2 regions of the Kribbella sp. NPDC020701 genome follow, and region 2 is predicted to be linked to the other one. Evidence: riboswitches for the same ligand, from Rfam matches in the RefSeq annotation. Region 2 holds a riboswitch; the other holds the start of a gene.
The links. Region 2 has a riboswitch for glycine ahead of gcvP (aminomethyl-transferring glycine dehydrogenase). Riboswitches for the same ligand answer to the same signal wherever they lie in the genome.

Region 1: linked by a shared signal. The riboswitch ahead of ACZ3HV_RS09665 (L-serine ammonia-lyase) and the one ahead of gcvP (aminomethyl-transferring glycine dehydrogenase) in region 2 are both predicted to bind glycine.

Annotation. Positions count from the first base shown of each region.
Region 1 is NZ_JBVHFT010000003.1:522,405-538,366, forward strand. Features, by position in the region: gene ACZ3HV_RS09645 (hypothetical protein) at 1-117, opposite strand, end outside; gene ACZ3HV_RS09650 (alpha/beta fold hydrolase) at 295-975, shown strand; gene ACZ3HV_RS09655 (helix-turn-helix transcriptional regulator) at 968-1,798, opposite strand; gene ACZ3HV_RS09660 (SDR family NAD(P)-dependent oxidoreductase) at 1,901-2,608, shown strand; gene ACZ3HV_RS09665 (L-serine ammonia-lyase) at 2,609-3,982, opposite strand; glycine riboswitch at 4,062-4,154, opposite strand; gene ACZ3HV_RS09670 (DUF3817 domain-containing protein) at 4,152-4,505, opposite strand; gene ACZ3HV_RS09675 (alpha/beta hydrolase) at 4,632-6,065, shown strand; gene ACZ3HV_RS09680 (hypothetical protein) at 6,121-6,348, opposite strand; gene ACZ3HV_RS09685 (aminopeptidase P family protein) at 6,541-7,971, opposite strand; gene ACZ3HV_RS09690 (GntR family transcriptional regulator) at 8,060-8,785, opposite strand; gene ACZ3HV_RS09695 (hydantoinase B/oxoprolinase family protein) at 8,915-12,508, shown strand; gene ACZ3HV_RS09700 (UBP-type zinc finger domain-containing protein) at 12,639-12,983, shown strand; gene ACZ3HV_RS09705 (proline racemase family protein) at 12,987-13,988, opposite strand; gene ACZ3HV_RS09710 (dihydrodipicolinate synthase family protein) at 13,985-14,887, opposite strand; gene ACZ3HV_RS09715 (FAD-dependent oxidoreductase) at 14,884-15,962, opposite strand, start outside.
Region 2 is NZ_JBVHFT010000001.1:507,697-523,658, forward strand. Features, by position in the region: gene ACZ3HV_RS02315 (RNA polymerase sigma factor) at 1-149, opposite strand, end outside; gene ACZ3HV_RS02320 (YciI family protein) at 149-517, opposite strand; gene ACZ3HV_RS02325 (CDP-alcohol phosphatidyltransferase family protein) at 729-1,325, shown strand; gene ACZ3HV_RS02330 (DUF881 domain-containing protein) at 1,404-2,192, shown strand; gene ACZ3HV_RS02335 (small basic family protein) at 2,189-2,521, shown strand; gene ACZ3HV_RS02340 (DUF881 domain-containing protein) at 2,523-3,449, shown strand; gene gcvH (glycine cleavage system protein GcvH) at 3,481-3,861, shown strand; gene ACZ3HV_RS02350 (FHA domain-containing protein) at 4,019-4,555, shown strand; gene ftsR (transcriptional regulator FtsR) at 4,542-5,225, shown strand; gene ACZ3HV_RS02360 (bifunctional nuclease family protein) at 5,274-5,768, shown strand; gene ACZ3HV_RS02365 (MerR family transcriptional regulator) at 5,977-6,591, shown strand; glycine riboswitch at 6,727-6,816, shown strand; gene gcvP (aminomethyl-transferring glycine dehydrogenase) at 6,899-9,739, shown strand; gene ACZ3HV_RS02375 (serine hydrolase domain-containing protein) at 9,736-11,058, shown strand; gene ACZ3HV_RS02380 (hypothetical protein) at 11,032-11,799, opposite strand; gene ACZ3HV_RS02385 (pyridoxal phosphate-dependent decarboxylase family protein) at 11,976-13,469, shown strand; gene ACZ3HV_RS02390 (IucA/IucC family protein) at 13,656-15,209, shown strand; gene ACZ3HV_RS02395 (GNAT family N-acetyltransferase) at 15,227-15,775, shown strand; gene ACZ3HV_RS02400 (lysine N(6)-hydroxylase/L-ornithine N(5)-oxygenase family protein) at 15,763-15,962, shown strand, end outside.

The DNA.
Region 1 (15,962 bases), on a different contig from region 2:
GAACGCGAGGACGAGGTACAGCAGCAGCAGTACGCCGGCACCGGTGGCGACCTGACGAAGGCGCCGAGGGTCCTGCCAAGGCGGGCGGGCGGGTGCCGTGGCAGCGAACTGTTTCACGGTCCCGGAGAGTATCGGTTGAACCAGCGCTTGAAACAGCCCTTGGAAGAAATTCCACGCTAGATCGCAACTATTGGATACTCCGATACCTTCTACGCGACCGTAGGAATGCAGCGAGTTAGCTGATGGCGCGCCTACTTCTCTGCACTGGGGATCCTCGTATGTCAGCCTGCTCCCATGGCTTTTCTGGTGCTGCTGCACGGCCTCGGTGCCAACGGACGAGTCTGGGATGCCTGGCCGCAACCGCGGTTCGCCCCCGATCTCCCCGGTCACGGCACGGCTGCCGCGCTCCCGTCGTACAGCTTCGGTGAAATGGCCGCGGCGGTGGCGGAGAGATTGGAGGTACGGCGCGATCTCGTCGTACTCGGGCATTCACTGGGTGGCGTGATCGCACTCGAGCTGGCGAATGGACGGTACGGCGTCGACGTCAGCCGGGTCGTCGCACTCGGGGTCAAGGTGACCTGGTCCGACGACGACCTGGGACGGGCGGCCGCTTTGGCACAGAAGCCGGTCGCCTGGTTCGACGATCGCGCGGAGGCCGCGACCCGATTCCTCAAGATCTCCGGTCTGCAAGGACTTGCCGACCCGGCGGACGCAGTCGTCGATCACGGCCTCCTGGAGGTCGACGGCCGGTGGCGACTCGCGATGGATCCAGGCACCTTCGGCGTCGGCGCACCGGACATGCCGACACTCATCGCCGAGAGCAAGGCCGAGGTGATCCTCGCTCGCGGCGAGCGAGACCCGATGAACACCGACGCCGAGCTCCACGCCCTGCACGACCAGGCCGTCACCCTGACCGGTCTCGGTCACAACGCGCAGGTCGAGGACCCGGAGGCCGTCGCAGCGCTGATCAGGTGAGGGCTTGGAGCCCGATGACCGACAGCAGGCGGAGTTTCTCGGCCGCCTCGGTGTTCGGGGCAGTCGTGTAGACGACCATACGGAGATCGCTACCGGGCACCGTCAGTACGTCGCAGTCCACCACGAGGGAGCCGAGGTCCGGGTGGTTGATGGTCTTCTGCTCGGTCTGATGGAAGCCGACGACGGGCTGATCCCAGAGCTGGGCGAAGTCGTCGTACCCGGCGCGAAGGTCGTCGATCAGCACCCCGAGTTCCGGGTCGTGCGGATAGCGGGTGACGGATGCGCGCAGGTCCGTCACCATCGCGACCCGGAAGCTCTGCCGCTGCTCGGACGTCTGCACCACGCGGTCCCCCGGCGCCGCGTAGTGCCGCCAGAGGATGTTGCGCCACCGGCCCTGCCACTCGGACGGGTCCCCGATCAGCGCCGCGAAGAGCGGATTCCAGGTGATCACAGTCCAAGCCGCGTCGCACACGCAGAGCGGTGCGCCTTCCAGTTGGTCGACGACCCGCTGCACGCCAGGCGGGATGTACGCCGAGATCCGGCCGGGTGACGGTTCCACCTGCCCCGCGAGTACGAACAGATGGTTGCGTTCGGCATCGGACAGCCGGAGCGCCCGGGCCAGCGCGGTCAGCACCTGCACCGACGGCGAGTCCGAGCGGCCTTGCTCGAGCCGGACGATGTAGTCGACCGAGAGCCCGGCGAGGTGCGCCAGTTCCTCCCGCCGCAGCCCCGGCGCGCGACGCTTCCCGCCGGCAGGCAGACCGACCGCGTCCGGCGTCATCCGATCGCGCCACGCGTGCAGTGTCCGGCCCAGCTCGCTCACACCCCCAGTATCCCGTCCGCCGGCCGCGACAGCCTGGTACTGCCATTCCCTAGGACACCGTGGGTACTACCTGCTCGACAGCCGCGACGAGAAGGTGAAGACATGACCACGACACTGATCACCGGGGCGAACAAGGGCCTCGGCTACGAAACCGCCCGTCGGCTGATCGAGGCCGGACATACCGTCTACATCGGCGCCCGTGACCCGCAGCGCGGCAAGCAGGCTGCCTCCGACCTCGGCGCGCAGTACCTCCCACTCGACGTCACCGACGAGGAGTCCGTCGACGCGGCGGCCGAGCAGTTGGCGACAGCGGCCGGCCGCCTCGACGTACTGATCAACAACGCCGGCATCCCGGGCCCGCGCAAGGAGGCCCGCGACCTCACGGCCGATGACTTCCACCAGGTTTTCGACCTCAACGTGTACGGCCCGGTCCGGATGATCCGCCGGTTCCTGCCGTTGCTCGAGCGCAGCGACAACCCGGTCATCGTGAACGTCTCCAGCGGGCTCGGCTCGATCGCGACCGCCGTCGCCCCGGAGGCTCAGTCGACCGCCGTGCCCGTCTGGGTGCCGGCTCCGGCGTACGGCGCCTCCAAGGCGGCCCTCAACATGCTGACGGTCCAGTACGCGCGTCAGCTGCCCGGCCTGCGGATCAACACCGTCGACCCCGGCTACACCGCGACCGACTTCAACGGCCGCAGCGGCTACCAGACCGTCGAGGAGGGTGCCGACATCATCGTCCGGCTCGCGACCATCGACCAGGACGGTCCGACCGCGGAGTACCTGAGCCTGCACGGAACCGTGCCCTGGTGATCAGCACTCGATGACGTTGACGGCGAGACCGCCGCGAGAAGTCTCCTTGTACTTGATCTTCATGTCCGCGCCGGTCTCGCGCATCGTCTTGATCACCTTGTCGAGGGTGACCACGTGGACGCCGTCGCCGTGCATCGCCATCCGGGCCGCGTTGATCGCCTTCACCGACGCCATCGCGTTCCGCTCGATGCACGGGATCTGCACCAGCCCGCCGACCGGGTCGCAGGTCAGGCCGAGGTTGTGTTCCATCGCGATCTCGGCCGCGTTCTCGACCTGGAGCGGCGTACCACCGAGCACCTCGCACAACGCGGCCGCGGCCATCGAGCAGGCGGACCCGACCTCGCCCTGGCAGCCGACCTCGGCACCGGAGATCGACGCGTTCTCCTTGTAGAGCACGCCGATCGCGCCGGCGGTGAGCAGGAACCGGACCGCCCCGTCCTCACTGGCACCGGGCACGAACCGGCGGTAGTAGTGCAGTACGGCGGGAATGATGCCGGCGGCACCGTTCGTCGGTGCGGTGACGATCCGGCCACCGGACGCGTTCTGCTCGTTCACCGCGAGGGCGAACAGGTTGACCCAGTCCATCACCTTCAACGGATCGACCGACCAGGGATCCTGCGTGAGCTTGGTGTACAGCGCGCGCGCCCGGCGCGGCACCTTCAAGCCGCCCGGCAGGATGCCCTCGGTCTCACAACCCTCGCGGACACAGTCCTGCATGACCTGCCAGATGTGCAGCAGTCCGGCCCGGATCTCTTCCTCGGTCCGCCAGGCCAGCTCGTTCGCGAGCATCACCTCGCTGATCGACAGCTGCGACTCCCGGCACCGGTCGAGCAACTCCGCACCAGTGGTGAACGGATACTTCAATGGGGTCGTGTCCGGCACGATCCGATCGCCCGCGGCCGCGTTCTCGTCGACCACGAACCCGCCGCCGACCGAGTAGTACGTGCGTTCCCGCAGCACCTGGCCGTCGGACCCGCGCGCCACGAACGTCATCCCGTTCGGGTGGTAGGGCAGCGCCTTGCGCCGGTGCATGGTCAGGTCGGTGTTCTCGTCGAACGCGATCTCGTGCGTACCGGCCAACCGCAGCCGGCCGAGCTCGCGGATCGTCTCGACCCGGGCGTCCACAGCGTGCGTGACGACGGTCTCGGGGTCCTCGCCTTCGAGCCCGAGCAGGACCGCCTTGTTACTACCGTGACCGTGCCCGGTCGCACCGAGCGAACCGAAGAGCTGCGCCTCGACGGTTGCCGTCGCGGCCAGCAGGCCGGCGTCGGCCAGACCGAGCGCGAACGTACGGGCGGCGCGCATCGGGCCCACGGTGTGGGAGCTCGAAGGGCCGATCCCGATGCTGAACAGATCGAAGACGCTGATCGCCATCGTGTGGAGGTTCCTTCCGGTCGCCGTTGACCGTTTGGTGTCCTCCCCGCTCTGTCAGGCCGTTGCCTTCCAGAGATGCCTCGCCCGTGCGGTGAAGGTGCCTGAGAGATTCTTGGGGAGAGTTGCTCCTACGGCGCCTGGGTCACGCCCAGGTCTCTCCCGCACGGGTTCATGCGGCTGTTGAATTGACTGACGGTGTGGACGGTACGGCGCTCCGACCGGCAACGTCAATCCGGCCGGTCCGCACGGCCCAGATCTCGAAGAACCAGGTGAACAGCGGGGGAACACTCGCCGCCAGCGCGGCCAGCGTCACCGGCCACGACCACCGCAACGGCCCGCGCACGATCAGCACTGTGACCACGTAGACGACGAAGATGCCGCCGTGGATCGGGCCGAAGATCTTCACCCCGATCTCGTTGTCGGACAGCACGTACTTGAACAGCATTCCGATCAGCAATCCGGTCCACGAGATCGCCTCGGCGATCGCCACCGTCCGGAACCACACCGCGTGCTTGGTAGTCATCAGCGACCGACCCTAACAAGTCCCCCAAGCCGCACCCGGGGTCCGCCGGGGGCTCGTCCCCGATGCGGCCGAGCAAACGGTTGCCGAGGATCGAGGAAGCTTCCCCAGACACAGGAGATTTCCTTGATGAGATCGAGAGAGCTTCTCAGGACCACCGCGTGGGGTGTGGTCCTGGGACTGACGGCGGCCGGCCTCGCGACGCTTCCGGCGTCGGCCGCCGTACCCAGGCCGGCGGGAGTGCAGTGGTCGGACTGCAAGCCCGAAGGCAAGGACGACCCGGCCGAGGTGAAGGGCTCGCAGTGCGCGACCCTGCGGGTGCCAGTCGACTGGCGCGACCCCGGCGGACCGACGTTCGGCCTCGCGATCGCCCGCCGTACGGCGAAGTCCCCGAGCGAGCGTGTCGGCGTGCTGGTGTTCGGCCCGGGTGGTCCCGGTGACTCCGGCGTCGACCGGATCAAGACCGGCATCAGCCGGTTCAGCCCGACGCTGCAGGATCGCTTCGACATCGTCAGCTTCGACCCGCGCGGGATCGCCCGCAGCAACCCGGTGCTGTGCTCCGCCGCCCTGCTGTCCCAGCAGCCGTCGCCGTTGATGAAGAGCCAGGCCGACTTCGACGCGACCGTCCGCTACAACCGCACGCTGGCCGCCGACTGCCGCGAGCACACCGGACCGCTCTACGACCACATCGACACCTGGCAGTCGGTGCGCGACATGGACGCCATCCGGAAGGCACTCGGCGAATCGCAGATCTCGTTCCACGGCTCGTCGTACGGGACGATGCTCGGCGCGCAGTACGCCGAGACCTACCCGCGTCGTACGCGCGCAGTCGTTCTGGAGAGCGTGCTCGACCACAGCTCCCCGACCGCACGCACGTTCCTCGACGAGCAGGCGGCGCCGGTGCAGGACTCGTTCGACGAGTTCGTGAAATGGTGCGACCAGGCAACGACCTGTGCGCTGCACGGCCGCGACATCCGCGCACTCTGGGCAGACCTGCTGAAGGTCTCCACCGATCCGTTCAAGCTGAGCTTCCAGGTGTTCCGGCTGCTCTACGACCCGGAATGGCGCAAGCTGGCGGACACCCTGAAGACACTCGATGAGAGCAAACAGGCCTCAGTGCCGACCGGGCTGGTGAACAACACGCTGGCGCCGTTCTGCCAGGACTGGAACCTGCCGGTGCGGAACTACCGCGAGTTCGCCGGCCTCGTCGACCGCGTCGGCCGGAACAACCCGGACATGAGGTACCCGGGCCAGCTGATGGCCGTCACGAACTGCCTCGGCGCACCGAAGGCGAACAATCCGCAGCACACGCTGAAGGTCCGCGACCTGAAGACCCCGGTCCTGCTGGCCAACGCGATCCACGACCCGGCCACCGGCTACAACTGGGCCCAGAGCGTGGAGCGCCAGCTCGGGAGGTACGGCGTACTCCTGACGTACGAGGGCTGGGGACACGGAAGCTACAACTCGAGTCCCTGCATGCAGTCGACGATCGACGCCTACCTGGTCTCGCGTCAGGTGCCGAAGCGCGCTACCAGCTGTCCCGCCGTACCACCGGTGGGTTGAGGAAGACCCGGGGCCGGCGCTCCCAACTAGCACCGGCCCCGGTGTCGATGTGACCTCAGACCGGTACGCCGATCACGTCCAGCACGCGGTCGAGGTGATCACCATGGACCAGCCGGCTCGACAGCATGCGGAGTTCGGCGCAAGCGGTCTCGAGTGCCTGCGTCTGCGATCGGCAATGGTCGACGTACCAGAACGGATCGTCGGGTTGCGGATCGTCGGCATCGTCGATGTCGGCGTACCAGTGCTGATCTCCGTAGTGGACTACTCGCACCCGCAGATTCATGATGACTACTCCCCGTGCCCAGGGATCCTGGGTCCCCCATGGCCCCAGTTCGGCCGCCTCGGCCCCGGCGCATGGACGCGGCCCCCCACTGCCACGCGCCGGGCCGAGCTCGACCCTCCCCCGCTCGCTACATCGGAGCAGGGGGCATCGGTGTTACTGCTTGTGACGGGTTAATTTTCCGTCAGCGCGCGGTCACCGGCCGTCGAGGTGCGACCGGGTCCACCGCTCGAGGCCGTCGGTCGTGATCGGCAGGTCCTCGGTGAGGATCTCCAGCCGGTCGGAGTGCACGACGACGTTGTCCTCGATCCGGATGCCGATCCCGCGCAGCTCCGGCGGCACGGTCTCGTCGTTCGGGTGGAAGTACAGCCCCGGCTCGACCGCGAGCGCCATGCCCGCCTCGATGGTGCCGGCGAAGTACGCCTCCGGCCGGGACGCGTCGCAGTCGTGCACGTCGAGGCCGATGTAGTGGCCCGTCCCGCAGACGATGTACCGCCGGTGCTGCTGCCCGTCCGGGCCGAGCAGCTCGTCGATCGACACGTCGTCCAGCAGACCCCAGTCCTTCAGGCCTTCGGCCAGCACGCGCAGAGCCTCGTACTGGAAGGCACGGTACGGCGCTCCCACCTTGACGGCCTCCAGGGACGCGAGTTGCGCCTTGTGCACGAGGTCGTGCACCTGCCGCTGGGCGGCGGTGTACTCACCGGTGGCCGGGAAGGTCCGGGTCACGTCGGCGGTGTAGAGCGTGCGCGTCTCGACGCCCGCGTCCAGCAGGATCACATCGCCCTCGTTCACCGGGCCGTCGTTGCGGACCCAGTGCAGCACCGGCGCGTGGTTGCCAGCCGCAACGATCGAGGCGTACCCGACGCCGTTGCCCGCGGTCCGCGCGCGCCGGTCGAAGGTGCCCTGCAGCCACCGCTCGCCGCCGCCCCGGATCGCCTCGGGCAGCTCGCGGGCGACATCGCCGAAGGCGAGCACGCTGGCCGCGACGGCCTCGCGCAGCTGGTCCAGCTCCCAGTCGTCCTTGATCCGGCGCAGCTCGGCCAGCGTCTGGCGCAGCGAGTTCCCGTCGGTCGGCGAGGTCCGGACCAACGCATCCAGCATCGGCTCGACGCCAGGCGTCGACAGCATGAACGGGACCGCGCCACGCACGGCCGCCGGCAGCTCCTCGATCGGACGGCACGCGATCTGCAGCGCGTCCGACCAGTCCTTGAGCCCCGGCACCGGGCCGATCCACAGCTCGCCGTCGCGCGCGTTGGCGAAGAAGTCCGCCTCGTCCGGCCCTGCGGTCTCCCGCAGGTACAGCGTCGCTTCACCATCGGCCGACAGCACGAGTACGGCGCCTTCGGCCTGGCAGCCGGTCAGCCAGACGAAGTCGCTGTCGGCGCGGAACTGGAAGTCGGTGTCGTTCGAGCGCACCGGCGCCCGCCCGGCCGCGAGCGCGATCCGCCGGCCCGGCAGCGCGGCGGAGAGCTTCCGCCGGTGCGCGGCGGCGGCCTCGGCCAGCCCCTCCGGCAGCGTCACCGACCGGTCCACGGGCCCCCAGCCACGCGAGATGAACTCCCGGAAACCTTTGGCGTCGATGGGGCGGTAGGACTTCGGCGTCTCTTCGGTCCGGTCGTCGGTCATGAGCTGAGCTCCCCTTTGCAGCTGACGGTCACAGTTCATCAACTCAGGTCCGCGGGGGGCGGCGCAAGCCCTTAAGGAATCTCGTGGATCAACTGGCCCGGAACGCCTCCAGCAGACCGCGCTCAGAGTCGACCAGGTACTGATGCAGGTCAGCCGCCGCCTCGTCGTACTTGCGCGCATCGAGCAGCTCGAACAGCTCACGGTTCCGCGTGATGTACGGCTCGTGCAACTCACGCGGCGTCGCGATCACCTGGAAGACAAGCCGCAACTCGGCCAGCAGCCGCCCGGTCATCGCATCCATTCGGGTACTGTCGGCCAGACCGATCAGGTGCTCGTGGAACCGCATGTTCGCCGTCCCGACGGCCGGCCAGCGCTCCGCGAGCGCGGCCGCCTCTGCGGCTTCGACATCGTCCTGCAGTGGCTCGAGCCGGCTCGCCGGCAGCTCCGGATCCCGGTCCACCAGACCACGGACGACGTCGACCTCGAGCACCCGGCGGAGGCGGTACAGGTCGACCACGTCCCGCTCGTCCAACTCGGGGACGAACACGCCGCGATGCAGCTTGTAGACCAGCAGCCCTTCGTGGGTGAGCAGCCGGAAGGCTTCGCGCAACGTGTTGCGGCTGACCTCCAGCACCTCGGTCAGCTCGATCTCGGATAGCTGGGCACCCGGGGGCAGCGCACCTTCGGTGATGCTGCGGCGCAGGATGTCCGCGGCCCGCTCGGCCGAACTGCTGCGGTCCAGCCGCGCGACATCGGCGGCAACCGACCGCAACCACGCCTGCCGGGGCGTGTCGTCGGCCTCACCGGTGCTCATCTCCGCATCATCCCGCAATCAGGCCAGTCAGTGAAAGTTTGGTGGAGCAACCCTCTTGCAGGATTGTTGAACAATCCTTAGTGTCGGTCTCACCACCACAACGGGCTGTCCAGAAAGGCGGTAAGGGCTATGGCGCGGAAGTGGGAGTTCTGGATCGACCGTGGCGGCACCTTCACCGACGTCGTCGCGCGGCGCCCGGATGGAACCCTGGTGACGCACAAGCTCCTGTCCGAAAACCCGGAGCGCTACCGGGACGCCGCCGTCGAGGGCATCCGCCGGCTGCTCGCGGTGCCGGCCGGCGAACGGATCCCCGCCGAGCGCATCGAGGTCGTCAAGATGGGCACGACGGTGGCGACCAACGCGTTACTCGAACGCGACGGCGAGCCCACCGTGCTCGTCATCACCAAGGGCTTCCGCGATGCGCTACGGATCGCCTATCAGAACCGCCCGCGAATCTTCGCCCGCGAGATCGTGCTGCCGGAGCTCGTCTACTCGGCGGTAATCGAGGCGGACGAACGGGTGGCCGCAGACGGCAAGGTTCTGGTCCCGCTCGACGAACACGCCGTCACCGAGGACCTGCGGCGTGCGTACGACGACGGCCTGCGATCGGTCGCCGTAGTGTCGCTGCACGGCTATCGCTATCCGCGGCATGAAGCGGTGATCGGCGAGATCGCCCGCCGGGTCGGCTTCACCCAGATCTCGCTGTCGCACGAGTGCAGCCCGCTGATGAAGGTGGTCTCGAGGGGCGACACGACCGTGGTCGATGCCTACCTCTCCCCGATCCTGCGCCGGTACGTCGATCAGGTGGCATCCGAACTGGACGGTGTCCGGCTGATGTTCATGCAGTCGAACGGCGGGCTCACCGAAGCGCACGCGTTCCGTGGCAAGGACGCGATCCTGTCCGGACCCGCGGGCGGTGTGGTCGGAATGGCGCGGACCACGACGGCTGCCGGGTTCGACCGGGTGATCGGCTTCGACATGGGTGGCACGTCGACCGATGTGTCGCACTACGCCGGCGAGTTCGAACGCCAGCTGGAAACGCTTGTCGCCGGGGTGCGGATGCGCGCGCCGATGATGAGCATCCACACAGTGGCGGCGGGCGGCGGCTCGATCCTGACCTTCGACGGGAGCCGCTACCGGGTCGGTCCCGGATCGGCGGGCGCGGATCCAGGCCCCGCGTCGTACCGTAAGCGAGGTCCGCTCACGGTCACGGATGCGAACGTGATGCTCGGCCGGGTGCAGCCGGGTTTCTTCCCGGCCGTGTTCGGCGAGAACGGCGACCAGCGGCTCGACTCAGACGTCGTACGGCGGAAGTTCGCGGAGCTCGCCACCGTGATCGGGGACGGACGGGCTCCGGAGGAGGTCGCGGCAGGCTTCGCCGACATCGCCGTCGCGAACATGGCGAACGCGATCAAGAAGATCTCGGTGCAACGCGGGTACGACGTCACCCGGTACGTCCTGGCGACGTTCGGCGGAGCAGGCGGCCAGCACGCCTGCGCGGTCGCTGACGCGCTGGGCATGACACAGGTGCTCATCCACCCGCTCGCAGGCGTGCTCTCGGCGTACGGCATGGGTGTCGCCGACGTCGCCGCCCTGCGCGAGCGGGCGGTCGAGACGACACTGAGCGACGCCGTACTCCCGGAGCTCGCGCGGGTCCTCGACGAACTGACCGAGGACGCCGGGCGTGAGCTCGACGGCGAAGGCATCCCGGCCGAGCGGATCACCGCGATCCGTCGCGCGCTGCTGCGCTACGACGGCACCGACACCGCTGTCGCCGTGTCTGTCGGCGAGGTGGACGAGATGGTGGCGGAGTTCGAGGCCACCTACCGGCGACGGTTCTCCTTCCTGATGGCGGACCGGCCGATCGTCGTCGAGGCCGTGTCGCTCGAGCTGCTCGGCGCCGCCGGAACCGGCGACGACAACTGGATCCGCCCGGTGCGACAGGGTGGCGAGTTGCTCGCCGTGGCCCGGGTACCGATGTTCTCAGCCGGCTCGTGGGTCGACGTCGACCTCTATCAGCGCGACGACATCGTCCCCGGCGACCGGGTGGACGGACCGGCGGTCATCGCCGAGGCCAACGCGACCACGGTGGTCGAAGCCGGCTGGCGGGCCGGCGTCAACGATCTCGGCCACTTGCTGCTCAACCGGGTGGCGGCACGACCGGTTCGGCAGGGGATCGGGACCGAGGTCGACCCGGTGATGCTGGAGATCTTCAACAACCTGTTCATGTCGATCGCCGAGCAGATGGGCGTGCGGCTGCAGAGCACGTCACAGTCGGTGAACATCAAGGAGCGGCTGGACTTCTCCTGCGCGCTGTTCGACGCCGAGGGCAACCTGATCGCGAACGCGCCGCACATCCCGGTCCACCTCGGCTCGATGGGCGAGAGCATCAAGATGGTCATCGCCGCGAACGCCGGCCGGATGGCGCCGGGCGACACGTACGTGCTCAACAACCCCTACCGCGGCGGCACCCACTTGCCCGACATCACCGTGGTGACCCCGGTCTTCGACCGGGCTGGTAAGGACATCTTGTTCTACGTCGCGTCCCGCGGCCACCACGCGGAGATCGGTGGCATCACGCCTGGTTCGATGCCGGCGAACAGCACCCGCATCGAGCAGGAAGGGGTGCTGATCGACAACTGGCTGCTGGTCTCGGGCGGCGCGTTGCGAGAGCGCGAAACCATCGAGCTGCTACGCACCGCGACGTACCCATCGCGCAACCCCGCGACGAACATCGCCGACCTGCGGGCCCAGGTCGCGGCCAACGAGAAGGGGGTCGAGGAGCTGCGGGCGATGGTCGACCACTTCGGCCTCGATGTCGTGTCGGCGTACATGGAACACGTGCGCCGCAACGCTGCCGAGGCGGTCCAGCGGATCATCCCGACGCTCCAGGACGGCAGCTACAGCTATCAGCTCGACTCGGGCGCGCGGATCGAGGTAGCGGTCCGGATGGACGCTTCTGCGCGGACGGCGGAGATCGACTTCACCGGAACCTCCGCACAACAGCCCGGCAACGGCAACGCGCCGTCCTCGGTGGTGATGGCCGCGGTCCTCTACGTCTTCCGCACCCTGGTGGACGACGAGATCCCACTGAACTCGGGCTGCCTGGAACCGCTGCGGGTGATCATCCCACCGGGAACGATGCTGTCACCGGAGTACCCCGCGGCGGTTGCCGCTGGCAACGTCGAGATCTCACAGGCCGTCACCGGCGCCCTCTACGCCGCCCTCGGCGTCCAGGCCGAGGGCTCTGGGACGATGAACAACGTGACGTTCGGCAACGACCGGCACCAGTACTACGAGACCGTCGGCAGTGGAGCCGGCGCGGGCGAAGGCTTCGCGGGGTCCGACGTCGTCCAGACCCACATGACGAACTCACGGCTGACAGATCCGGAAGTACTGGAGTGGCGTTACCCGGTACGGCTGGAGAGCTTCGAGATTCGCGCCGGCAGCGGTGGTGCGGGCCGCTGGCGCGGCGGCAACGGCGGCCATCGCCGGATACGGTTCCTGGAGCCGATGACCGTGAGCACATTGGCCAGTCACCGCCGCGTGCCGCCGTACGGCATGGCTGGTGGCCTGCCCGGCGGCCTCGGCCGCCAGTGGATCGAGCGCACGGACGGCTCCGTCACACAGATGGCCGGCAACGATTCGCTCTCCGTGGCCGCCGGCGACGTACTCGTACTCGAGACCCCTGGCGGTGGCGGCTACGGCGAACCTGCCGACTGACTCGTCAACCGGAGTTCCCAGCCCGCACCCCCACCATCCCACGACGGACACCGATCTCGTGCACCCGTCGGGCCGCGCGGCGGAGTGGTGTTGCTTGTCCGGGAGGCTGGGGCGCGCAAGGATGGCGGCTATGACGGATATTCCGGGGATCGACGCGACGGTCCCACCGAGCGGGAACGGCTGTGCGGATTGTCTCCAGGCGGACGGCTGGTGGTTCCACCTCCGCCGTTGCGCCCAGTGCGGCCACATCGGCTGCTGCGACTCGTCCCCGGCCCAGCACGCCTCCGCCCACTCGGCCTCGACCGGCCACCCGATCGTCCGCAGCTTCGAGCCTGGCGAGGACTGGTTCTGGCACTACGGCGAGTCCCAGTACTATGACGGCCCCGAGCTCGCCCCGCCGGAGTCCCGCCCGGAAGACCAGCCTGTCCCCGGCGGCAACGTCCCCGACGACTGGCGCACCAAACTCCACCGCTGACGGCTAGAGCACGAAGCCGGTTGGGAACGGGTCGTCGGGGTCGAGCAGGTAGTTGGCGGTGCCGGTGATCCAGGCTCGGCCGGTGACCGTGGGGATGACGGCTGGGCGGTCGCCGACGAGGGTTTCTTCGACTAGGCGGCCGGTGAAGCGGGTGCCTATGAAGGACTCGTTGACGAAGTCGGTGTTCAGGGGGAGCTCGCCGCGGGCGTGGAGTTGGGCCATTCGGGCTGACGTGCCGGTACCGCAGGGTGAGCGGTCGAACCAGCCGGGGTGGATCGCCATCGCGTTGCGGGAGTGCGCGCCGTCGAAGCCCGGTGCGGTGAACTGCACGTGTTTGCACCCGTTGATCCCCGGATCGAGGGAATGCACTGGGCGGTCGGTTGCGTTGATCGCGTCCATGATGTCCAGGCCGGCCTCGAGGATGCGGTCCTTCTCGGCTCGGTCGAACGGGATCCCGAGCTGCTCCAGCGGCAGGATCGCGTAGAAGTTGCCGCCGTACGCGAGGTCGTAGGTCACCGTCCCGAGTCCCGGCACGTCCACCGTCGCATCCAGGGCATGGCTGTACGACGGGACGTTCCGCAGCGTGACGTGTTCCGCGCGACCGTTGCTCACGGCAACGTCGACGACGACCAGACCGGCCGGGGTGTCGAGCCGGACGACTGTGGTCGGCTCGGTCACCTCGACCATGCCGGACTCGACCAGTACGGTCGCGACGCCGATCGTGCCGTGACCGCACATCGGCAGGCAGCCGGAGACCTCGATGTACAGCACGCCCCAGTCCGCGTCGGACCGGGTCGGCGGCTGCAGGATCGCGCCACTCATCGCCGCGTGACCGCGCGGCTCGTTCATCAGGAACAACCGCAGGTCGTCGTTGTGCTTGACGAAGTACTCGCGCCGCTCGGCCATCGTCGCACCCGGGACGACGCCGACCCCGCCAGTGACGACGCGGGTCGGCATCCCCTCGGTGTGCGAGTCGATCGCGCTGATCGTCCGGATGGACCTCATCGCAGTGATTCCACGGCTTTCTTCATGTCCTGCTCCAGTTGGGCGACGTGCTCGGGGACCAGCGGCCCGCGCGGCGGGCGGCACGGACCGCCGTACCGGCCGACGTAGTCCATGCCGTACTTGATCGCCTGGACGAACTCGGTCCGCGAGTCCCACCGGAAGGCGGCGACCAGCGGCTCGTACAGCGCCCGGGCCTCTTCCAGCTTGCCTTGTACGGCGAGGTCGAACAACCGGACCGATTCCTTCGGGAACACGTTCGGGAACCCGGCGAACCAGCCGGTCGCGCCCATCAGCAGCGCCTCGAGCGTCAGGTCGTCCGCACCGGCGATGACGGCCAACTCCGGCGCCAGCTCGCGGATCTCGAGGATCCGGCGGATGTCACCGGAGAACTCCTTCACCGCGACCACGTTCTCGATCTGCGCGATCTCGGCCAGCAGATCCGGGGTCAGGTCGACCTTGGTGTCATGCGGGTTGTTGTAGACCATCACCGGCAGGCCGGCCTTCGCGACCTCGGTGAAGTGGTGGATCACCTCGCCGCGGTTCGCGCGGTACATGGTCGGCGGCAGGCAGAGTACGCCGTCCGCACCGTCCTCACCCGCCTTCTCCGCCCACGCCCGCGCCTGGTGCGCGCCGACGCCGTGGACACCGACGACCACCACGCCGTCGTCGCCGACGGCCTCGATCGCGGTCCGCGCGACGGCTCGGCGCTCGTCGTCGGTCAACGACGAGTACTCCCCCAGCGAGCCGTTCGGTCCGACACCGCGGCAGCCGTTGTCGATCAGCCAGCGGCAATGCTCGGCGAACTTGTCCAGATCGGGCCGCAACCCCGCCGGCGCCGACGCGTCCTCGACGTACGGCAACGCGGTGGCGACGATCACGCCGTCCAACTTCTCGCTCACAGCTCCTCCTGAGCCTCAGCCAGATCCCGCAACCTCACAGGTACGGCGATCGGTCGTTTCATGCTTGGTCTTGGTACGTCGTTCTGTCCGGCAACCAACTCGGCGACGGTGCGCGAACACACCCGCCCCTGGCACAACCCGAGCCCTGCCCGGCTGCTGAGCCTCAATCCCCGTCCGTCCCCCACACCGCGGTCGGCAACCGCCTCCTCGATCTCCCCGCGGCTCACTTCTTCACACCTACAGACGAGCGTGTCCGCCCGACTCCAGTCCCGCCATCCCTCCCGCACGGGGTAAGCCTTCGCAAGAGCCGCCGCAAACCGCCGCCCCTTCACCACAGCCGCCCGCGCACCGTCGTCGGAGGCGGTCCGGCCTGTGGCCGGGGGCGCGGTAGACGCCGGGCTGACTGGCAGTTCCGGGTTGGGGCGTGGGGAGCGGGCATGCTGGGCTGCTGCGGCGCCGGCTACTCGACCCTCGGCTGTGGAGAGGGCTGCGCCGCCTATGCCGGTTAATTCGCCTGCGGCGAAGACGCCGGGGGTGGTGGTTTGCTGGTCGGCGTTGACGACTACGGCTGGGCCGCCGTCGGGCCCGGTGGTGAGGTCGCAGCGGGCGGAGACTGCTAGTTCCAGTTGGGCGGTGAAGCCGAAGCCCAGGCAGACGGCGTCGACCTCGACGCGGCGTTCGGAGGCTGGGATGGGGCGCCAGTCCTCGTCTAGGCGGGCGATGGTGACGGCTTCGACGTGGTCGGTGCCGTGGGCGGCGGTGACGGTCCAGCCGTGGCGGAGGGGGATGCGGTGACGGGCGAGCAGGGCGCCGTACCCGAGGGCCTCGCGAAGCTTGCTGGGGGCAACCAGTGGGTCGGTGGACCAGCCCTTGCGGACGGTCTGCAGGGAGTTGGCTTCCAGGAGGGCAACAACGCGGGCGCCTACTCCGGTCAGCGATTCTGCGACCGGTAGCAGGAAGGGGCCGGTTCCCGCGACGATCACTCGGCGGCCGACGGAGATTCGCTGGCCCTTCGCTAGTGCTTGCGCGGCGCCGGCGCTGTAGACGCCTGGCAGATCCCAGCCAGGGAAGGGAA
Region 2 (15,962 bases):
TCCGGTACGCCGTCACCCGGCCACTGCAGTGACGCGGCCAGCAGCGCCTCCTGGACGGCGTCCTCGCACGCGTCGAAGTCGCCGTACCGGCGGACCAGCGCGCTGAGCACCTGCGGCGCCTGCTCCCGCAGCAGCTCCTCGAGCTGCATCAGGTGTACGCCGACAGGTCGCGGACCGGCCGCACTTCGACGACGCTGAACGGCGCCTCCGGGATCTGCCCGACGATCTCGACGGCACGGTCCATGGAGTCGCAGTCGAGCAGGTAGAACCCGGCCAACTGCTCCTTGACCTCGGCGAACGGTCCGTCGGTGGTCATCGGCCGGCCGTCCCGGACGAGCACCTGCTTGGTGAGGCCCGGGTCGTCCAGCGACTCCGACGCGACCAGCTCCCCGCGCGCGGCGAGTGCCTCGTGCAGAGCGGCGTACCCGGCCATGCCCTCTTTCTTCTGCTCGTCGGTCAGCGAGTCCCACACCGCCCGGGACTCCGGGTTGCCGTAAATGAGCACCAGGAACTTCATGCCTACCCCTCCCGTTTGTACAACGAGCTAAGCATCACCCTTGCGTATCGATCGGGTCACTGGTTTGCAGCGGGCGTAGCGGGAACGGGGCCGGCGCGTTCAGGTATCAGGGGAAGGCCCGGCCTGCCCCGGGATGGCCGGGCGTAAACCTGTCGACGCGCCCAAGTACAGTTACGACCGGTATTTCAGGGTGGAGAGAGGGAGGGGTCGCGTGCCGGAGGTGGAAGTGTCCGACCGGGTGCTCACGATCCCGAACGCGCTCAGCTTCCTCCGGTTGCTGGGAGTGCCGCTGTTCCTGTGGCTGATCCTCGGCCCGGAGGAGGACGGCTGGGCGCTGCTGGTGCTGGCCGTCTCCGGGTTCACCGACTGGGCCGACGGCCAGATCGCCCGCCGGATGAACCAGACCACCCGGCTCGGCCAGATGCTCGACCCGGTCGCGGACCGGCTCTACATCTTCGCGACCGTGATCGGCCTGGCGCTACGCGACATCATCCCGTGGTGGCTGGCGATCGCGCTGCCACTGCGTGATCTGCTGCTCATCTTCACCCTGCCGGCGCTGCACCGGCGCGGTTTCAACGCGCTGCCGGTGCACTTCCTCGGCAAGTCGGCCACGTTCTGCCTGCTGTACGCGTTCCCGCTGCTCCTGCTCGGCGACGGCGACAGCACCCTCAACCTGCTCGCCCGCGTGTTCGGCTGGGCGTTCGCGATCTGGGGGACCGGTCTGTACTACTGGGCCGGCGCTCTGTACTTCGCTCAGCTGCGCCACCTCGTCCAGACGGTGAAACCGATCAACGACCCGGCCGGGTAGACCGTGACCCAGCCTGCGCCACCGAAGTCTGCGCCACCGAAGGATGGCCCGCCGAAGCCGCGCCGTGTCGACGCGTCGATGTCGCTGCTGAACAACCTGATGGCGCACCCGCTCGACGAGGGGTACGCCGTCGCCGCCCGGACCCGGCCGAAACAAGGCGGCAAACCGTTCCGGTCCAGACACCGGGTGATGCTGGTGGCGGCCACGCTCGTGCTCGGCTTCCTGCTCGCGGTCGCGGCCGCGCAGAACTACCGCAGTGCGCCCGCGGCGGAGCAGCAGCGCGACGAGCTGGTCACCCGGATCAACCAGGCCGACACCCGGCTGAACGGCCTGCGCACCCAGCAGACCCAGCTGGCCGACGAGGTACGCCGGTTGCAGGCGAGCGGACTGGGTAACACCAGCTCGGGCGCGACGTTGCAGCAGCAGCTGGACGACCTCGAGCTGCGCACCGGCGCGATCGCGGTCACCGGTCCGGGCCTCAAGGTGGTGGTCGACGACGCGAAGGACGCCGACAAGGAAGGCCGCCTGCTCGACGTCGACCTGCAGCAACTGGTCAACGGCCTGTGGACCTCGGGCGCGGAGGCGATCTCGGTGAACGGTCATCGGCTCACCTCGCTGACCGCGATCCGGGGTGCGGGCAGCGCGATCACGGTCGACTACAGTTCGCTGACCCCGCCGTACACAGTGCTCGCGATCGGGGACACGGCGACCGTGCCGGCCCGGTTCGCGCAGAGCTCGGGTGGCCAGTGGGTGCAGTACCTGGTCAGCAACTTCGATGTCCGGATGACGATCACGACGGAGGATTCCGTGCTGGTGCCGGCCGATGCGACCATCGCGTTGCGTTACGCGAAGGTGAGGTCGAGATGATCGCCGTACTCGGGCTGGTGATCGGTGTCGTGATCGGCCTGCTGGTCGCGCCCGACGTCCCGGAGTGGGCCCAGCCGTACCTGCCGATCGCCGTGGTCGCCGCCCTCGACGCGGTGTTCGGGGCGCTGCGGGCGTTCCTGGACGGGATCTTCGACGACAAGGTGTTCGTCGTCTCGTTCGTGTCGAACGTCCTGATCGCGGCACTGATCGTCTACCTGGGTGACCAGCTGGGCGTCGGCTCGCAGCTGTCCACCGGCGTGGTCGTCGTCCTCGGTATCCGGATCTTCACCAACATGGCCGCCATCCGCCGGCACATCTTCAGGGCCTGACATGAGCGACGACAAACCCGATCCGAAGCCCGATCCGAAGCCCGGCGCGAAGCCCGATCCGGTCGAGCCGCAGCCGGTCGAGCCGCAGCCGGCCGAATCGCAGCCGGTCGAGCCGCAGCCGGCCGAATCGCAGGCGGTCGAGCCGCCGCAGCCGGGCGGGCCGACGCCGATGCCGCAGCCGAAGAAGCCGCGGACGCCGAACCTGGCGCTGCGCCGGCTCAAGGCCGGGTTCAAGCCGTCCCGCGGCCAGGCGATCGTCGCCGTCGTCCTGGCGCTCGTCGCCTGCATGGCCGTCGTCCAGGTCCGGGTGAACCGGGCCGACGACGGGTACCAGAACGCCCGCCGCGAGGATCTGATCGCGATCCTCGACGGCCTCGGCCAGAACACCCGCCGGCTGGAGAGCGAGATCGCCGAGCTGGAGGAGCGGAAGAACTCGCTGTCCTCCAGCGCCGACAAGGCCCAGACCGCGCGCGAGCAGGCCGAGGCCCAGGTCCGGGTGCTCGGCATCCTGGCCGGCACGCTGCCCGCGACCGGACCCGGCGTCCGGATCACGCTGAACGACCCCCAGGGCAAGATGACCTCGAGCAACCTGCTGGACGCGATCGAGGAGCTGCGCGATGCCGGCGCCGAGGCGATCCAGATCAACGGGTCCGCCCGGGTGGTCGCGAGTACGGACTTCGTCGACGACGCGCCGGGGATCCGGATCGACGGTCAGAAGGTGAATTCGCCGTACGTTGTCGAGGCCATCGGGGAGTCGCACAACCTGGCCGAGGCGGCCAACTTCCCGGGCGGCCTGGTCAGCGAGGTGACCGGTCCGCAGGTGGGTGGCACGGCCGAGGTGAACGAGCTCGACTCGGTCCAGATCACCGCCTTGCACGCGCCGGAGGAGCATCGCTACGCTCGCCCGGCGCCCAGCCCGACCAAGTAGGCCAGACGTTCCCAGCAGAAAGAGGACCGAGGTGTACCCCGAAGACCTGAAGTACACGGCCGAGCACGAGTGGGTGAAGGCCGGCGAGGGCCCGGTGCGGGTCGGTATCACCGACTTCGCGCAGGACGCGCTCGGTGACATCGTGTACGTGCAGCTGCCCGAGGTGGGCAGCGCGGTGCGGGCCGGCGACGCCTGTGGCGAGCTGGAGTCGACCAAGAGCGTCAGCGACCTGTTCGCGCCGGTCAACGGCACCGTGACCGCCGTCAACGAGGCGCTCGCCGACCAGCCGGACCTGGTCAACAGCGACCCGTACGGCGAGGGCTGGCTGCTCGACATCGAGCTCGAGGACACCGCCGAGGTGGAGGCGCTGATGGACGCCGAGACCTACCAGGGACAGCTCGACCAGAGCTGAGCGTCACCGGCCGGCAACGGGCTTGGCCGGGACTGATAGGTTGGCCGGACCTCAACCGCTGGTCGAGGGTTGAGGTCCGCGAATCTGCGTCCACACTTGTTCACACGGGGTCATTCGAGAACGTCGCCGGACCGCCGGCGATCGGGAGGATCACAGCATGCCGTTCTGCAACCAGTGCGGGCACGAGAACTCCGAGGGCAGCCGGTTCTGCTCGCAGTGCGGAGCGATGCTTCCTGGCGCGGACCGCCCGGCGGCAGCCCCGGCGGCCCCGCCGGCGACTCCTGGTGTCACCGACACCGCGATGCTGACCCCGATCGGTGTGGAGCCCGAGCCCGAGCGCACCGGCGAGCCGCTGTCGGTGGAGGACGAGGCCGCGGTCGGCGCGCTGCCGGCCGGGTCCGCACTGCTGATCGTCCAGCGCGGCCCGAACGCGGGCAGCCGGTTCCTGCTCGACGTCGACGTGGTCACCGCCGGCCGGCACCCGGACAGCGACATCTTCCTCGACGACGTGACGGTGTCCCGCCGGCACGCCGAGTTCCGCCGGGACGCGAACGGCGTGAAGGTCCGCGATGTCGGCAGCCTCAACGGCACCTACGTGAACCGGGACCGGATCGACGAGGTCCGGCTGACCAACGGCGACGAGGTCCAGATCGGCAAGTACCGGTTGGTGTACTACGCCAGTGGCCAAGCCTGATCCGGCCATCGAGGGCCGCGGCATCGGAGCGGTGCTGCAGCTGCTGCAGGCTGAGTTCGCGGACGTCACCATCTCCAAGATCCGCTTCCTCGAGGCCGAGGGACTGGTGACACCGGCGCGGACCGCGTCGGGCTACCGGAAGTTCAGCGCCGCGGACGTCGAGCGGCTGCGGTACGTGCTGACCGCGCAGCGTGACCACTATCTGCCGCTGAAGGTGATCAAGGAACACCTCGGTGCGATCGACCGCGGTCTGCGTCCGGCGGCCGGTGGCCCACCGGTCGCCCCGAGTTCGTTGCCGCAGACCCCGGGGCAGCCGGCGCCGGTGGACTTCGGTGCCGACGGCATCGAGCTGAAGCTGACCCGGGCGGAGCTGCGCGCGGCCGCGGGGATTTCGGCGGAGCTGCTGGACCAGTTGGAGAGCCACGGCCTGGTGGTGGCCCGTGGCAACCACTACGGCGGGGACGCGATCGTCGTCGCCCGAGTGGCCGCGGAGTTCGCGCCGTACGGGATCGAGCCGCGGCACCTGCGGCAGTTCCGTACGGCGGCCGATCGCGAGGTCGGCCTGATCGAGCAGGTCACCGGGCCCCGCCGTACCGAGCAGACCGAGGAGCTGGCCGCGCTGGCCGTCCGGTTGCACACGGCGCTGGTGCGTTCCCGGCTGCCCCGCTAGCCACCCCGAGGGCCTACCAGGACGAACACCTCGGAGTAGGCTGAAGGTGTGCGCGAAGTCGACGTGGTCGGAGTCCGGGTAGAGATGCCCTCGAGTCAGCCGATCGTGCTGCTCCGGGAGGTCGGCGGAGAGCGTTACCTGCCGATCTGGATCGGCGCGGCCGAGGCGAGTGCGATCGCGTTCGCCCAGCAGGGCATGGAGCCACCCCGGCCCCTGACCCACGACCTGTTCGCCGAGACGATCCGCGTGCTCGGGCACACGCTCAGTCAGGTCCGGATCGTGAACCTGACCGACGGCGTGTTCGAAGCGATCCTGGTCTTCGACGACAAGACCGAGATCTCCGCGCGGCCGTCGGACTCGATCGCCCTGGCGCTGCGCACCGGGACACCGGTGTTCTGCACCGAGGAGATCCTGGCCGAGGCCGGCATCCCGGTTCCGGACAGTGAGGACACCGGCGCCGACGAGGTGGAGGAGGAAGAAGAGGTCGAGCGCTTCCGCGAGTTCCTCGACCAGGTGACTCCGGAGGATTTCGACAAGAGCTGACGTCCGGGAGGTGCGGCGGGAGCGGTCAGCCGACCGGCGTGGTACAAGACCAGATAGGTAACGATTCGGGCGGCGGTCGCGACACGCTCTCCGCTCGGCGCGGTTGTCGTTGACCCTCCCAGGTCGGCGGCTTACCTTGAAGGAGTTGTGGGGTGTTGTCACTCCACGGATGTGACCCGTTCCAGTCGGTACCCAGGGAGGCTCAGGCGTGACACGCACCGGCGACACGGATCTGACGGCGCAGTCGACGTCCGAAGCACGCGCCGAGGCGGCGGCCGCCGCCGGCGTTCAGGGTCTGCTCTTCGACGACGACCTGCGGCCGATGCCGGAGGACGTCGGGTTCCGTGGTCCGACGGCGTGCGCCGCGGCCGGGATCACCTACCGTCAGCTCGACTACTGGGCCCGTACCGGCCTGGTCTCCCCGTCCGTGCGCCCGGCGACCGGCTCCGGCACGCAGCGGTTGTACGGTTTCCGTGACGTCCTGTTGCTCAAAGTGATCAAGCGGCTGCTCGACGCCGGCATCTCACTGCAGCAGATCCGGACCGCGATCGCCCACCTGAGCAAGCAGGGCATCGACGACCTGACCCAGATCACGCTGATGAGCGACGGTGCCTCGGTCTACATGTGCACCTCGCCGGACGAGGTGATCGATCTGCTGGCCGGTGGCCAGGGCGTGTTCGGGATCGCCCTCGGTGGTGTCTGGCGCGAGGTCGAGGGTTCGCTGTCGGAGCTGCCGACCGAGCGTGCCGACGGCCACGAGGACGGCGACGGCCACGGCAACGACGAACTCGCCGCCCGCCGCCGCGCCCGCATGACCGGCTGACCTGTTCTTCACCCTGTGCGCCCACTCACCGCCAACGCGCTACGCGGTGTGTGGGCCACTTCGTTGTTACCCCTCGACGCTCGCGGGCTGCTGCCCGAACTGTTCGGGGATTCCTGGTAGCCTCGGGGCAGCCGTACACAGCACTCGGGAGAGACCCGTTCATCCGGGCGCCGAAGGGGCAATTCCTCCCCGGAACCTCTCAGGCCCATGGACCGAGTGCCACAGGCGACTCTGGAGCGCCCCCGCGTGAGCTGGGCGTGACAGAGGGGGAGGCGACCGGAAGCACTGTCAGCAACGGAGCCTCTAGATGAACAACTCACCCCAGCTCTCGGCGACCTTCGCCGACCGGCACATCGGACCCCGCCCGGACGAGATCGCCCGGATGGTCCAGCTTCTCGGGTACGACGACGTCGACGCGCTGGTGGATGCCGCGGTGCCGGCGTCCATCCGGTCCGCCGAGGCGCTCCGGCTACCCGAACCGGCCTCCGAGGTCGACGCTCTCACCGAGCTGCGCCAGCTGGCCGCTCGCAACACCGTGGCCACCTCGATGATCGGCCAGGGGTACTACGGCACCTTCACGCCGTCGGTCATCGTCCGGCGCCTCGTCGAGAACCCGGCCTGGTACACCGCGTACACGCCGTACCAGCCGGAGATCTCCCAGGGCCGGCTCGAGGCGCTGCTGAACTTCCAGACCGCCGTCTCCGACCTGACCGGTCTGCCGACCGCCAACGCGTCGCTGCTGGACGAGGGCACCGCGGCGGCCGAGGCGATGACGCTGGCGCACCGGTCGAACAAGAAGAGCAAGTCCGACCGCTTCCTGGTCGACGCCGACTGCTTCGCGCAGACCATCGCCGTGGTCCAGACCCGCGCCGAGGCGCTGGGCATCGAGGTCGTCGTCGCCGACACGACCGACGGTCTGCCCGAGGGTGACTTCTTCGGCTTCCTGGTGCAGTACCCCGGCTCCGGTGGTGTCGTCCGTGACCTCAAGCCGCTGATCGCCGCCGCGCACGAGCGCGACACCCTGGTCGCGGTCGCCTCCGACCTGCTCGCACTGACGGTGCTCGAGGCCCCGGGTGAGTCCGGCGCCGACATCGTGATCGGGTCCTCGCAGCGCTTCGGCGTACCGCTGTTCTACGGCGGTCCGCACGCCGGCTTCATGTCCGTCCGGACCGGTCTCGAGCGGTCGTTGCCGGGTCGCCTCGTCGGCGTCTCGGTCGACGCCGACGGCGCACCGGCGTACCGGCTGGCGCTGCAGACCCGCGAGCAGCACATCCGTCGCGAGAAGGCGACCTCCAACATCTGTACGGCGCAGGTCCTGCTGGCCGTGGTCGCGTCGATGTACGCCGTCTACCACGGGCCCGACGGCTTGCAGGCGATCGCCGAGCGGGTCCACGGGTACGCCGGCAAGCTGGCCGCGTCCCTGCGCGCGGGTGGTGTCGAGGTTGTGCACGCCGACTTCTTCGACACCGTGCTCGCCCGGGTTCCCGGCCAGGCCGCGGACGTCGTCGACGCCGCCCGGCAGAACGGCATCTGGCTCCGGCAGGTCGACGCGGACCACGTCGGCATCTCCTGTGACGAGAAGACCGATGTCGCCGCGCTGACCCGGGTCTGCCAGTCCTTCGGCGTCCGGTACGACGGTTCGCTCGACGCGCCCGCGGTGGCCGTCCCGCGGACGACGGACTACCTGACGCATCCGGTGTTCAACACGCATCGGTCCGAGACCGCCATGCTGCGGTACCTGCGCAAGCTGTCCGACTACGACTACGCGCTGGACCGCGGGATGATCCCGCTCGGGTCCTGCACGATGAAGCTGAACGCGACCACCGAGATGGAGCCGGTCACCTGGCCGGAGTTCTCCGATGTGCACCCGTTCGCGCCGATCGAGGACGCGGCCGGGTACGTGACGCTGATCGGCCAGCTGGAGCGCTGGCTGGCCGAGGTGACCGGGTACGCGAAGGTCTCGATCCAGCCGAACGCGGGCTCGCAGGGTGAGCTCGCCGGTCTGCTCGCGATCCGCGGGTACCACCACGCGCAGGGCGACTTCGAGCGGAACGTCTGCCTGATCCCGGCGAGTGCGCACGGCACGAACGCCGCCTCCGCGGTGATGGCCGGCATGAAGGTGGTCGTTGTCAAGGGCAACGATGACGGCACGATCGACCTGGACGACCTGCGGGCGAAGGCTTCCGAGCACGCTGCGCACCTCGCGGCGATCATGATCACCTACCCGTCGACGCACGGCGTGTACGAGGAGAGCGTGCGCGAGGTCTGCCAGATCGTCCACGACCACGGCGGCCAGGTGTACGTCGACGGCGCGAACCTGAACGCGCTGCTCGGCCTGGCCAAGCCCGGTGAGTTCGGCGGCGACGTCAGCCATCTGAACCTGCACAAGACGTTCTGCATCCCGCACGGCGGCGGTGGTCCGGGTGTCGGACCGGTGGCCGTGGCCGAGCACCTGGCGCCGTACCTGCCGAACCACCCGCTGCTGGATCAGGCCGGTCCGGAGTCCGGGGTCGGGCCGATCAGCGCCGCGCCGTTCGGTTCCGCCGGTGTGCTGGCGATCTCGTGGGCGTACATCCGGATGATGGGTGCCGAGGGCCTGACGGCCGCCACGAAGGCCGCCGTACTGACCGCGAACTACGTGGCGAAGCGGCTCGAGGGCGCCTTCCCGGTGCTCTACACCGGCGAGAACGGCCTGGTCGCGCACGAGTGCATCCTGGATCTGCGGCCGATGACCAAGGAGACCGGGATCAGCGTCGACGACGTCGCGAAGCGGCTGATCGACTACGGCTTCCACGCGCCGACGATGTCGTTCCCGGTGGCCGGCACGCTGATGGTGGAGCCGACCGAGTCCGAGGATCTCGGTGAGCTCGACCGGTTCTGCGACGCGATGATCGCGATCCGGCACGAGATCGACCGGGTCGCGGCGGGGGAGTGGCCGGCCGCCGACAACCCGCTGGTGAACGCGCCGCACACCGCCGAGTCGGTGATCAACGACAAGTGGGAGCACGCCTACACCCGCGAGGAGGCCGCGTTCCCGCGCTCGGTCGACCGGACCTCCAAGTACTGGCCCCCGGTCCGCCGCATCGACGGCGCCTACGGCGACCGCAACCTCATCTGCTCCTGCCCATCCCCGGAGGCCTTTGAGTGACCCTGGTTCGACCTGATACCGCCGCCGCGCTCTTGGCCGGGATTGCGGCGGCGCAGAGCGAAGGGAAGTTGCCGTCGGTGAATGCCGGCCTGGTCCGGGACGGGGCGCTGGTGTGGACCGGGTCGCGGGGCCAGTTCGCGACCGTCGATGGTGGGGTGCCAGGGCCGGACGTGCAGTACCGGATCGGGTCGATCACCAAGACGCTGACCGCTGTGCTGGTGCTGCAGTGCCGTGACGACGGGTTGCTCGCGCTGAACGATGCCGTGGGCAAGCATCTGCCGGGGATCGCGTTCGGTGATCGGACGATCCGGCACCTGCTCGCGCACAGCGGCGGGATGAACGCCGAGCCCGATGGCCCGTGGTGGGAGCGGAGTCCGGGTGTCACGTTCGACCAGCTGACGGCGGCGATGGACGAGTCGCAGGCCGTGGGTCCGGCCGACCGTCGCCATCACTACTCGAACCTCGGCTACGGACTGCTCGGTGAGATGGTCGCCCGGTTGCGGGGCTCGTCGTGGCTCGAGCTGGTTCAGGAACGCATCCTCGATCCGCTCGAGATGCGTCGTACGACGTACTTCCCGTCGGGGGCGTCCGCACAAGGGTTCTCCGTGCATCCGTTCAGCGGTCAGCTGGTGGAGGAACCGGCGTACGACGCGGGGGCGATGGCGCCGGCCGGGCAGTTGTGGAGCACGATCGAGGACCTGGCGAAGTACGCGATGTTCTTGATCGACCCGGTCTACGAGGTGCTCCACCGGGACACGGTCGAGGAGATGGCGGCACCGATGGCCGCGGATCCACGGGAAGGGCTGACCGCGTCGTACGGACTGGGTCTGCGACTGATTGCCGACGACCCGCACCTGCTGGTCGGGCACACCGGCTCGATGCCCGGCTTCCTGGCCGGCCTGTTCGTCGACCGCGCCCGCCGGCTCGGCGCTGTCACCTTGGGCAACGCCACCTTCGGCCGAGTCGCCTCGTTGCCACCCGACTTGATCGACACGCTGGCCACGTACGAGCCCATCCTGCCGCCCGAGTGGCTGCCTGAGCCTCCGCTGACCCAAGGCTCAGATCTCCTCGGCCACTGGTACTGGGGCAACACCCCGCTCACCATGTCCGTGTCCGCCGGCATCCTCCAACTCGCCGGCGGCCTCACCACCCGCTTCTCCCCGCTGGCGCCCGACCTCTACCAAGGCCGCGACGGCTACCTGGCCGGCGAGAAACTCCGAGTAATCCGCAAGGGCACCACCATCACCCACCTCAACATCGCCACCTTCGTCTTGACCAGGACGCCGTACGGGCTAGGCGATGATCTCGACCAGGCGTAGGCCTTCGGTTGGGCCGGTGACGGACAGTTCCGCGACCTGGCCGATCCCTCTGACGTAGTACTTGTTGTCCAGGACGTCTGGTTCGAGCGCGGTTGTCTCGGCTGTGCGGAGGGCGTGGCGGAAGGTGCCGAGGGGGACGGTCACCTTGGCGTTGCGGCCGACGACCCAGAAGATGTCCTCGGCGTGGCCGGCGTACCACTCCTGGCGGAACTTGCGGCCGAGTTGTGGGTGGGCCTGCATGAAGACCCCGGGCTGCGCGCCGTCGACGCCCGCGTGGAAGCTGCCTTCGCGGCTGACGACGCGACCGCGGCTGTCCAACTCGGCAGTGTCCTCGCCGAAGTACCAGACGTTGCCGCAGCGGTCCTGGGCGTAGTAGTCGCTGGTGCGCTCCTCCAGGACGTTGTTCAGGTAGAGGCGGTCCTCGACGATCCGGGTCCGGACTCCCGCGATCACTCTGGTCCGGGACGTCGTGACGACCAGGTTGAGGGCCTTCTCACCGTCCTTGACGCCGGTGGAGACCAGCGTGCGCCCGGGTTTGAGCGGGAACCACGGGTTGGTCACGTTCGGCGAGAAGTCGTCGGGGTTGATCTTCGGGTGGTAGTGGCTGCCGGGTCCGAACACCGGCAGTTTGCACGTCGACGGGTGGCGGTGGTCCGGGTGCGCGGAGCTTGTGGTGGGGGTGGCGCCGGCGAGCAGGGCGGCGACTGCGAGCAGGACACCGGGCTTCATCCAGCCGATCATGAGCTGTGCTCCTTTCGTTCACGATTCAGCCTGCGACCGAGGCGCTGAACGAGGCCTGAACGGGTGAGGCTCGCCACTGCGGGGGTGGCCGAGTTGACACGATGAGTCAGCGCGGCAAAAGTTAGGGCTGCCTTAGTAAGGCTTGCCTTACTCGACAACTTCTCCTGGGAGTCTGGATGTCGCAGCCCGCGCGTCTGACCGCGCTGCCCACACCCGTTCGCGACCCGTTCGCCGCGCGGTGGCCGCTCGCCTCGACGGTGTCGGATCGTGAGCGTGGACCGTTGCCGCACGGGTCGCCGGCGGAGGTACTGCGGCGTGCGGCGGAGGTCCTGGGCGAGCCGCGAATCCCGTCGACCGGGGTCGGCGAATCCGCGGCGCTGGACCTGATCGCGGGCCTACTCGAGGAGAACGGGATCGACCTGAGCCACCCGCACGCGGCCGCGCACCTGCAGCCGCCGGTGCTGCAGGTCGCGGTGGACGCGGACGCACTGGCGTCGGCGAGCAACGCGTCGATGGACACCTACGACTCCGGTCCCGCGACGCTCGCGATCGAGCAGTGGGTGGTCAAGGCGCTGGCCGGCCTGGCCGGGTTCGGTCCGGCGGCGGACGGCGTACTCACGCCGGGCGGCTCGATCTCGAACCTGCTCGCCGTGCTGATCGCTCGCGACGTCGCGGCCGCCGCTGCGGGAGTCGACGTACGGCGCAATGGCCTGCAGGGACTCGATCGCCCGGTGGTGTTCTGCTCCGAGCTCGCCCACTTCTCGGTCCAGCGAGCCTGCGCCGCCCTCGGGCTCGGTGAGGAGGCCGCGATCACGATCGCCTCCGACAAGAACTTCCGGATGCGCACCGACGTACTGGCCGACGAGCTCGCCAAACCCGGCCGTACGCCGGTCGCGGTGATCGCCACGGCCGGTACGACGGACTTCGGCACGGTGGACCCGATCGCGCCGATCGCCGAGCTGGCCCGACGGTACGGCGCCTGGGTGCACGTGGACGCGGCGTACGGGTTCGGGGCGTTGTTCTCGGATCGGCTCGCGGCGCTGCTCGCGGACCTGCCGCACGCGGACTCGGTCACGCTGGACCTGCACAAGATCGGCTGGCAGCCGGCCGCGACCAGCGTGCTGCTGGTGGCTGACCGGAACCGGTTCGCCGCCTTCGGCCGCTCGGTGGACTACCTGAACCCGGCCGACGACATCGACTCCGGGCTGGACGGTCTGCTCGGCAGGAGCCTGCAGACCACCCGTCGTCCGGATGCGGTCAAGGTCGCCACCACACTGACGGCATACGGGCGGGCCGGACTGGGCACAATGCTCGACACCTGTCACGAGCTCGCGCACGCCGCCGCGGCCCGGGTCGTTGCCGACAGCAACCTTGAGTTGCTGGCGCCGGTGACCCTGACCACGGTGCTGTTCCGGGTCGCCGGGCAGGGGCTGGAGGCGTCCGCGGCGGATGCCCTCCAGGGTGAGGTCCGGCGCCGGTTGCTGACGTCCGGGCGGGTGCTGATCGGCCGGACGAAGCTCCCGGCCCGCGGCGGCCGCCCGGCGGCGGTCGCGTTGAAGCTGACGCTGCTGAACCCGAATGCCACTGCGACGGACATCGAGAATCTGCTCGATCAGGTCGTAGCCACCGGCTTGAACGTGCTGGCGGAAACTGGCGAAGGAGCAGCGTGAGTTCTGTACTTTGGCCGGGCCTTCGGCGCCGGCGTGGTCATGGGGCTTGGTCTCCCGGCCTTCCCTCGTCGCTCCAGTCGCTTCGCTCCCTCCGCTCCTCAGTCCAGGCCGGGAGGCCCCATGACCTCGACAGCGGCTGTTGCACATCTCAATGCGATCCTGCGGTGCTATACGCGGGAGACCGCTGTGCCTGTGGCCGTGGGGACGCTGAGCTTCCAGGTCGGCGACTCGACCGTCACAGCGCGCGTGGAGCACGCGTCGCGGACCGGTTTGCACCAGTTCGCCGATGTGCAGGTCGACGGCGTACCGGCGGTTCCTGAAGACCTGGTCAGGTTGCTGTCCGCGGATGCGGATCCGGTTGAAATCGACGACCTGGCGGCGCGGACCGCGGAGTCTGTGCGCAACGTCGACCTGTTCGTGTCGGCGGCTGACGGTGAACGCGGGCCGGGGCGCTTCCTGGAGTTGGAGCAGGCGTTGCTGCTCGGGCACCTGAATCACCCTGCGCCGAAGAGCCGGGACGGACTGAGCGGTGACGAACTGGCGGCGTACTCGCCGGAGCTCGGTGGCCGCTTCGCACTGCACTGGTTCGAAGCCGATGCCGAGCTGGTGTCGTCGGACCAAGTGGCCGGCGCGCCCTCGCTACAGGGACTGGACGCCGTGCAGTTGATGGGCGCGCTGGCCGGTATCACTCCGTCGGCCGGGCGGATGCTGATCCCGGCCCATCCGTGGCAGGCGGCGTCCGTACTGCAGCGTCCGCGGGTGGCCTCGCTCGTCAAGGCCGGCCGGGTGAAGGCTCTCGGTCCGCAGGGTGCCGAGTGGTACCCGACGTCGAGTCTGCGGACTGTTTTCCACCCGGACCTGCCAGTGATGCTGAAGCTGTCGCTCGGACTGCGCATCACCAACTCCCGGCGCGAGTCGACGCCGACCGAGCTCCGCCGCGGGCTGGAGATCAACCGGCTGCTGGACGCGGCCTACAACGCCGGTACGGCGACCGCGCACCCGCGGTTCACCATCGTCCGCGACCCCGCGTGGGTTGCTCTTGACGAAGGTGGACCAACATTGACTGGTCTTGACGTTGCTGTACGAGAGGTGCCGGCAGATGTCAACAGTTATGCATGTTTGGCCGGTCTTGTTGCGCCGCGTCCGGGTGGTGTCAGTCGTCTGAGCGAGTACGCCGCGGAGGACCCGGCCGGCTGGGTGGCGACGTACATCGACCATGTGTTGATCCCGATGCTGCACCTGTACGCCGAGACCGGCATCGGACTGGAAGCACACCAGCAGAACACCCTCGTCCGGCTGGATGGGCTCGGGCGGATCAAGGGCGGTGCGTATCGCGACAACCAGGGCTACTACCTGGCTTCGTCGTACCTGCGCGGTTTGCTCGGCGTGACCGGCCTGAGCGACTCGACGCTGGCAGTTGTCGATGATCCGATTGTCGACGATCGACTGACCTACTACCTGCTGCACAACCAGGCGCTGGCCGCTGTCGGCTGCCTGGCCGTGGACGGGCTTGCGGACGAGGGCGAGCTGCTGAGCGTGGTGCGCGATCGGCTGACGCTGGCGTTGCCCTTGCTGAAGGCGGCTGGGCCGGATGGCGATCGGCTGGCCCGGCGCTGGCTCGAGGCGGAGACGCTGCCGTGCAAGGCCAACATGATGACCCGGCTGCGCGGCATCGACGAGGTCGTCGCCCCGCTGGATGCGCAGTCGGTCTATCTCGACATCCCGAACCCGCTCCGATGAGGTGTGATACCGGGCCGATGCTCCACCTGGACAACGGTTTCGACCTCCGCCCGGCCGGTGCCGAGGATGCCGGCAGGATCGCGTTGTGGATGGCGCAGCCGCACATCAGGCAGTGGTGGCACCAGGACTGGTCGGTGGAGCGCTGGGCGCAGGAGATCACCCGGCAGGCGGTGGGGGAGCACTCGGTGCCGTGCGTGGCCGCGGTCGACGCGGAGGACTTCGGGTACGTCGAGTTGTACCGAGTACGGCACGACCGGTTGGCGGAGTACTACGCCAGCGACGAGCACGACTGGGGAGTGCACGTCGCCATCGGTGACCTCACCAGGGTCGGACGCGGGCTCGGGCGCCAACTGCTGCGTGCGCTCGCGGATGCGGTGCTGCGGGCCGATCCGGCCTGTCAGCGAGTCGTGGCCGAGCCGGACCTCGAGAACACGCCGTCCGTCCGTGCGTTCGTCGCGGCCGGCTTCGTCCAGCAAGGGGAGCTGCAGTTGCCCGACAAGAGAGCACTACTGATGGTTCGCACCCGGACCATGCAGGAATCGGGAGGCATGACATGTACGACGTGATCGCGATCGGCTGCGGCCCGTTCAACCTCGGGCTGGCTGCGCTGGCGTCCGGTGTGGACGACGTACAACTCGCTGTGCTGGACAGCCGGCCCGAGTTCACCTGGCACCGCGGGCTGATGTTCGACGACGCGATGCTGCAGGTGTCTTTCCTGGCGGACCTGGTCAGCCTGGTGGAGCCGGCGCATCC